One region of the Delftia sp. UME58 genome, then DNA from elsewhere that is predicted to be linked to it. Evidence: predicted binding sites of a transcription regulator. Region 1 holds the regulator's gene; each other region holds the start of a gene.
The links. Region 1 encodes FNR, which switches genes on or off when oxygen is low (the NO sensors DNR and NnrR bind a similar motif). Its sites were predicted from a motif close to TTGATNNNNATCAA; they were not measured.

Region 1 (2,267 bases):
GGCGCGCAGGGCGCTTCGGGGCTTGGCGCCAGGCGTTGGCGCGGCGCACAATGAAGGCGACCCCCTCTACAGCACAAGGAGATCGCTGATGTTGGCCCAACGCTGGATGTGGATTGCCTGGCCTGCCTTTCTGGCCGCCGCCGTGATGGAGATGCTGGTTTTTGCCTTTGTGGATCCGCTGCAGCTGCATTGGCTCGGCGACCTGGGCTGGTCGCGCCAGGGCATCTACACGCTGGCCTTCTTCGCCTTCTGGGGCGTGACCATGCTCTCCAGCCTGATGACCACCATGCTGGGCCGCTCGGCCCGCGATCTCAATGACGGCGTGGTCTCCGAGCCCGAACCGGACCTGGCCATGCAGGGGCTGGGGCGGGACTGAGAGAACGCCGGCCGCAATGAACAAGGCCCGCTGTCGCGGGCCTTGTTCATTGGCGGATGAATGCCTGCAGCCCCTGCAGCCTTACTGGCACTGCTGGCTATTGACGATGCGCTTGAGCGCCTCCGTGTCCAGGATGCGCAGATGGCGCTGGCGCACCTCGATGATGTTGTCGTCCGCGAACTTGGAGAACGTGCGGCTCACCGTCTCCAGCTTCAGGCCCAGGTAGCTGCCGATTTCCTCGCGCGTCATGCGCAGCACCAGTTCGGACTTGGAAAAGCCCCGCGCATGCAGGCGCTGCACCAGGTTGAGCACGAAGGCGGCCAGGCGCTCTTCGGCGCGCATGCTGCCCAGCAGCAGCATCACGCCGTGCTCGCGCACGATCTCGCGGCTCATGACCTTGTGCACATGGTTTTGCAGGGCCGTGACCTCGCGCGACAGGTCTTCCAGCTTGTCGAAGGGCATGACGCAGACTTCGGCGTCTTCCAGCGCGACGGCATCGCAGGTGTGGTGGTCGTTGACGATGCCGTCCAGGCCGATGATCTCGCCGGCCATCTGAAAGCCCGTGACCTGGTCGCGTCCGTCCTCGGTGGCCACGCAGGTCTTGAAGAAGCCGGTGCGGATGGCGTACAGCGAGGTGAAGGCCTCGCCGTTGCGAAACAGCAGGCCTCCGCGCTTGACCTTGCGGCGCGTGGCCACGATGTCGTCGATGCGCTGCATCTGCTCGGCATCCAGGCCCATGGGCATGCACAGTTCGCGCAGGTTGCAGTTGGAGCAGGAGGCTTTGATGGTCTGAAGGTTCATGGAGTGATAAACATCAGCGGCACACAGCGTGCCGGCGGTGACCTCGTGGATTGCGATGAGTTGGATCAAATTGTCGCAGCAGTGCCTCAAACAACTCTTGATATGAGTCAAGGACATGACCGATGTGCTGCGGCACAGTCAAGGTATTAGAGGAAAAACCCATGACCGCTGTCACCCCAGAGCTGCTGCGTCGCTTTGACGTACCGGGGCCCCGATACACCTCGTTCCCTACCGCCGACCGCTTTGTCGAGGCCTTTGGTGCAGAGGACTATATCCTGGCGCTGCAACAACGCAAATCGAGTACCGCAGCGCGTGCCATGCCTTTGTCGCTGTATGTGCACGTGCCCTTTTGCGAGTCGCTGTGCTACTACTGCGCCTGCAACAAGATCGTGACGCGCCACCACGATCGCGCCGCCGTCTACCTGGACTACCTGGCGCGCGAGATGGCCTTGCACACGGCCCATTGCGGCAAGGGCCAGACCGTCAGCCAGCTGCACCTGGGCGGCGGCACGCCCACCTTCTTCTCCGACGACGAGCTGCGTACGCTGATGGGCCTGTTGCGCGAGCATTTCAAGCTGGAGCCGGGCGGCGAATACTCCATCGAGGTCGATCCGCGCACCGTCAGCGTCGAGCGCCTGGCCGTGCTCAAGGAGCTGGGCTTCAACCGCCTGAGCTTCGGCGTGCAGGACTTTGACGAGCAGGTGCAGATCGCGGTGCACCGCGTGCAGCCGGCAGAGCAGGTGTTCGAGCTGGTGGCGGCCGCGCGGCAGCTGGGCTTTGCCTCCATCAACGTGGACCTGATCTACGGCCTGCCCAAGCAGACGCCCGAATCCTTCGAGCGCACGCTGGCCCAGGTCAACGCGCTGCGGCCCGACCGCATCGCGCTCTATGCCTATGCCCACCTGCCCGAGCGCTTCAAGCCGCAGCGGCGCATTGCGGCCGAGGATCTGCCGCAGGGGGCCGACAAGCTGGCCATGCTGTCGCGTTCCATCGCCGCATTCATGGACGGTGGCTATGTCTACGTGGGCATGGACCACTTCGCCCTGCCCGAGGACTCGCTGGCCGTGGCCAAGCGCCAGGGCCGGCTGCA
Region 2 (2,267 bases), on a different contig from region 1:
CAGCCGCTGCTGCACGGCGCCGCTGGCGTCGGCATGCTCGATGGATACATGCCGCCCCGGCCGCAGTCCGCCGAGGAACTGCGGCGAAGCGCCCTGCACGCGCAGGGTGTAGACCATGACGCCGCCCGCCTCTGCCCGCGCCGCGGCGCAGTACGCCACCGTGCCGCCTGCCTGGAGGGCGGCGCTCATGCCTGCATCTCCTCGAGGACCGAGGACACCAGCGCCACGCTGCCGCCAAGGTTGCGGCCCGCCAGGCCGATGCGGTCGATCAGGCTTTGCACCGAGTCGGTGTAGACGCCGATCTCGTTGCTGTCGCCCACGTCGTGCAGGATGTCGCGCGCATGCGGCATGCCGACCATGGTGAAGACGGTGGACCAGGCGCCCAGTTCGTTGTTGGCGAACATCTGCACGGTCTTGAGGATGATGGAGCGCAGGTAGCTGCGCTCGCGGTTGCTCAGGCCCTGGACGATGTCGGTGGCCACCGAGCTGAAGACGCTGGAGTGGCTCCATTCGTCCACTGCGTGGGTGCGGGTGACTTCATGGCAGATGGGCTGGATGCTGCGGTCCTCGGCCATGGTCTTGAGGTAGTCGGTGATCAGGGTCTCGCTGGCGCAGGCAATGGCGAAGCGCGCCAGGCGGCGCTCCCATTCGGCGCCGCACTGCGCCAGCACACCATCGCGCCAGCCGACGAGGTTGAAGTCGGAGAAGTCCAGGGGCTGCAGGCCGCGCATCTCGTAGATGTAGTTGCAGGCCATGACGGACATGCGGGTGTGCAAGGCCTCGTCCAGCAGGGCCTGGGACATGACGTCCTGCAGCAGCGCGCGGTTGGCGCCGGGCGGCGGGGTCTTGATGATGTCCTCGCAGGCCGGCGTGACCACGTTGCACTCGATGTAGATGGTCTTGAGGTTGTAGATGCCCCAGGCATAGGACAGGCATTGGTCCCTGAGGTGCTGCGGCGCCTCTGTCCATGCCTGGTGCTCGCGAAAAGGCAGCAGCGAGGCGGTGAAGTCCTGCCGGGCGGGGTCGAACGCCAGGCCGCAGTAATCAGGCAGGTCCTGGTTCACGGCCGCTCTTGACTTCCAGAGCAGGGACAGCTTCTTGAGTGCATCGCGCACGGGGTCATCCGTCCGAGAGATATCGAGATTCATTTTTCAACTCCGCGTGATTGAACTTGATTGATATGAGTCAAATCGCCCATTCCCTCCCTCCGCCTTCTCCATCTGCCGCAATCGCCAATTTCCAACTACCAATTGGCAATCGCTCCGCAAACGGCAGACACGTTGTCATGGATTTTCTTGATCCGTCATTATTTCGCCTTGAATGAATCATCCCGACTGAAGATTCCGGATGATTCCCTGCGATATTGAACCTCATGACTTCAACGTCTGGCGGCGAATTCTATGGAGGCATCATGGATTCAAACAGACCTATTTCCATGAATGAACCAGACCGCTTTTTTTCATGAATTACATTGGCATGCCACCTTGATTGGTCTGCCCGACTCCCAAAACATGGTCGGAATCAAGCCCGTCTCGCTCTATAGACTGCCGATAGCCGTTGCGCTGCCGTTTTCAAATCCCGAAAAACACGGGCAGCGCCAATTTTCCTGCTTTCAGCCCTCAAGACAGCCAATGCGACATGGACGATTTATCGCTCCCCAAAATCAATTCACTGGATCTTCAACAGGCAGACAGCGAGGCCTGGGATGCCATCGCGGCCGAGCGGATTCGCCAGTCGCGCTCGATTGAATTGATTGCCTCGGAAAATTTCGTGAGCCGCGCGGTGATGGAGGCGCAGGGCTCGGTGCTGACCAACAAATACGCCGAGGGCTATCCGGGCGTGCGCTACTACGGCGGCTGCGCCAATGCCGATGCCGTGGAAAACCTGGCCATTGCGCGTGCCAAGGCGCTGTTCGGCTGCGCGCACGCCAACGTGCAGCCGCACTCGGGCAGCCAGGCCAACCAGGGCGTGTACCTGGCGTTCCTGGAGCCCGGCGACAAGATCATGGGGCTGGACCTGCGCTCGGGCGGGCACCTGACGCACGGCTCCCGCGTGAGCGTGTCGGGCAAGTGGTTCCAGTCCATCAGCTACGAGGTGGACGCCCACTCCCAGCGCATCGACATGGACCAGGTGCGGCGCATTGCGCTGAAGGAGCGGCCCAGGCTCATCATTGCGGGGGGCTCGGCCTATTCGCGGCAGATGGACTGGGCCGAGTTCCGGCGCATTGCCGACCAGGTGGGCGCCATCTTCATGGCCGACATCGCGCA
Region 3 (2,267 bases), on a different contig from region 1:
ACGCGCCCCGCAATGCTGTAATGGCGGCGGGCCGGCCCGTGCGGCAATTCTTTCACAGGAGACATTCGATGGAACGAAAAGTCGTGCGTACCGGCAAGGGCCGGGCACAGGTGGGCGGCGGCAACCTACAGGGAATGCGATGGACCTCAAACCGCTGATCACGCTGGTGGCCATCATCAACCCGCTGGCCATCGTCCCCTTCTTCATCCACTACACCGAGGGATTCAGCGCCCAGCAGCGCCAGCAGACCATTCGCACGGCGGCGCTGGCCTCGTTCTGCGTGATCGCGGCCTGCGCCATCATCGGACTGCAGGTGCTGGACTTCTTCAACATCTCGCTGCAGAGCTTCCAGGTGGGCGGCGGCCTGCTGCTGCTGATCAGCGCCATGAACATGCTCAACGCCCGCCCGGCCGAGGAACGGCCCAACGCGCCCACGCTTGTCGCTGGCGCGGAAAAGGCCGCCATGGGCAACAGCATTGCCGTGGTGCCGCTGACGATTCCGCTGCTGACGGGGCCGGCCTCCATGTCCACCGTGGTGATCTACGCCGACCAGGCACGCACCATCTGGCAGCACCTGGCCCTGGTGGGCTATGGCGTGGTGGTGGCGCTGGTGGTGATGGTCTGTTTTTCGCTGGCCGACCCGATCGCCCGCGTGCTGGGCAAGACCGGCATCAACGTGATGACGCGGCTCATGGGCCTGATCCTCGCTGCCCTGGCCGTGGAGGTGATGGCGGGTGGACTGGTGAAGATCTTCCCCATCCTGGCCTCGCCCGCGATCATGCCCTGAGCGGGCTGGCTGATTGACGAGCTGGCTGATTGCGGGCCTGCCGGCTCAGGCCGGCACGGCCCGCGCGCGGTCGGCGCTGCCGTCGCAGGCACCGCCGCAGCCCGTGATGGGCTGCTCGGGCAAGGCCTCAGGGTGTGCCAGGGAGCCCGTGGCGGGATCGAAGCCCGCACTGCGCAAATGCAGGGCCAGCGCCGCATCCATGGTCTGCGCATGGTGCACGAACCAGGCCGCCAGCTCGCCCGCCATGCTGCGGATCACGGCCAGGTCCCCGGCCGCCGCCTTGTTCGCCCCCTCGCGCATCACCTGCAGCACCACCTTGTGCTGCAGGCTGTGGCAGTTGGTGCTGGTAAAGCGCGTGGACTGCATCCAGCGGTCTTCCTGGTCGAAATGCACCTGCGTATGCGCGATCAACTCATCCCAGCGCGTGCACAGCTGCGCATCATCGGCCGCCTCCACCTCGGCCAGCAGCAGCACGAACTCCTGGTGCACCTCGTCCATGGCGGGCAACTCCAATGCCAGCGCCCCGCTCCATTCCAGTACGGCCATACGCTTCTCCTGCCTTCATCATGAAAGCCTGCAGCTTAGGAACAGCACCGCCCAACCCGTTTGACCCACATCAGCCAACCCGAAAACAGCAAAGCCCCGCGAGCGGGGCTTGGTCAAGGCGGATAAAACTGGCGCGGCCAAAAGGCCAGGGGCACCGAGCAAGAGCCGCCTCGCGGCGAAGGTGCCGTCCCCCTCCCTTGCGAAGCAAGTAGAGAGGGGGAAGGCGCGCAGCGCCTCAGGGGGTGCCTACCAGCTTACTGTCCAAACTTCCGCTTGGCATCAGCCACGCAGGTGTCCTTGGCGTCACCGCTCATGGTGTCGCAGCGGGCCTTGGCAGCCTTGTAGTCGGCTTCGCGGGTTTCCTCGGCAGCGTCCTTGCGGGTTTCGGCCACGTTGGCAGCCTTGGCTGCGGAGTTGGCAGCGGGCTCGGCCTGCGCCTTGTTCACCTTGGCGGCTTCGACGGCGCGTACATGGGCAGCCTTGGCATCCTTCACGCAGACATCCTTGGCGTCGCCCTTGAGGTCGTCGCACTTTTCCTTGGCGATGTCGTAGTCCGCATCAGCCTTGGCCTTGAGGGCCTTTTCGCTGTTCTTGGGCGAAGGATTGCGGCGCGATTCCAGTTCGGCCTTGGCCACGTTTTCCTGGCCCTTGGCCTGCTTCTCGCAGACGTCCTTGGCGTTGTCCTTCAGCGGCTTGCACTGTTCCTTGGCAGCCTTGTACTCGGCCTCGATCTGGTTCTTGGCGGCCGTGTGCTCGGCATTGGTCATGGCCATGGCGCCGGAGGCCATCAGGCCCAGGGCGACGGCGGACAGCATGTGGCGAAAGCGTTGCGGTGTTTGCATGATGGAACTCCTTGTATTTGTACTGAAGCGGCCCTTGGTGCCTGCGGCGGCGGGCCATTGGTGCGTGCCCTCAGGCACGCTGGCTGTCGGGG

Region 2: A9976_RS04730 (diiron oxygenase) is a predicted target of FNR. The motif match lies at 1,176-1,189, and genes of this name have one in related genera.
Region 3: A9976_RS12480 (hemerythrin domain-containing protein) is a predicted target of FNR. The motif match lies at 1,394-1,407, and genes of this name have one in related genera.

What each region holds. Positions count from the first base shown of each region.
Region 1 is NZ_LZZV01000020.1:181,691-183,957, forward strand. Features, by position in the region: gene A9976_RS08145 (hypothetical protein) at 89-376, shown strand; gene fnr (fumarate/nitrate reduction transcriptional regulator Fnr) at 458-1,177, opposite strand; gene hemN (oxygen-independent coproporphyrinogen III oxidase) at 1,339-2,267, shown strand, end outside.
Region 2 is NZ_LZZV01000013.1:275,977-278,243, reverse strand. Features, by position in the region: gene A9976_RS04735 (2Fe-2S iron-sulfur cluster-binding protein) at 1-189, opposite strand, end outside; gene A9976_RS04730 (diiron oxygenase) at 186-1,148, opposite strand; gene A9976_RS04725 (serine hydroxymethyltransferase) at 1,639-2,267, shown strand, end outside.
Region 3 is NZ_LZZV01000047.1:34,015-36,281, reverse strand. Features, by position in the region: gene A9976_RS12485 (MarC family protein) at 140-787, shown strand; gene A9976_RS12480 (hemerythrin domain-containing protein) at 833-1,333, opposite strand; gene A9976_RS12475 (hypothetical protein) at 1,588-2,175, opposite strand.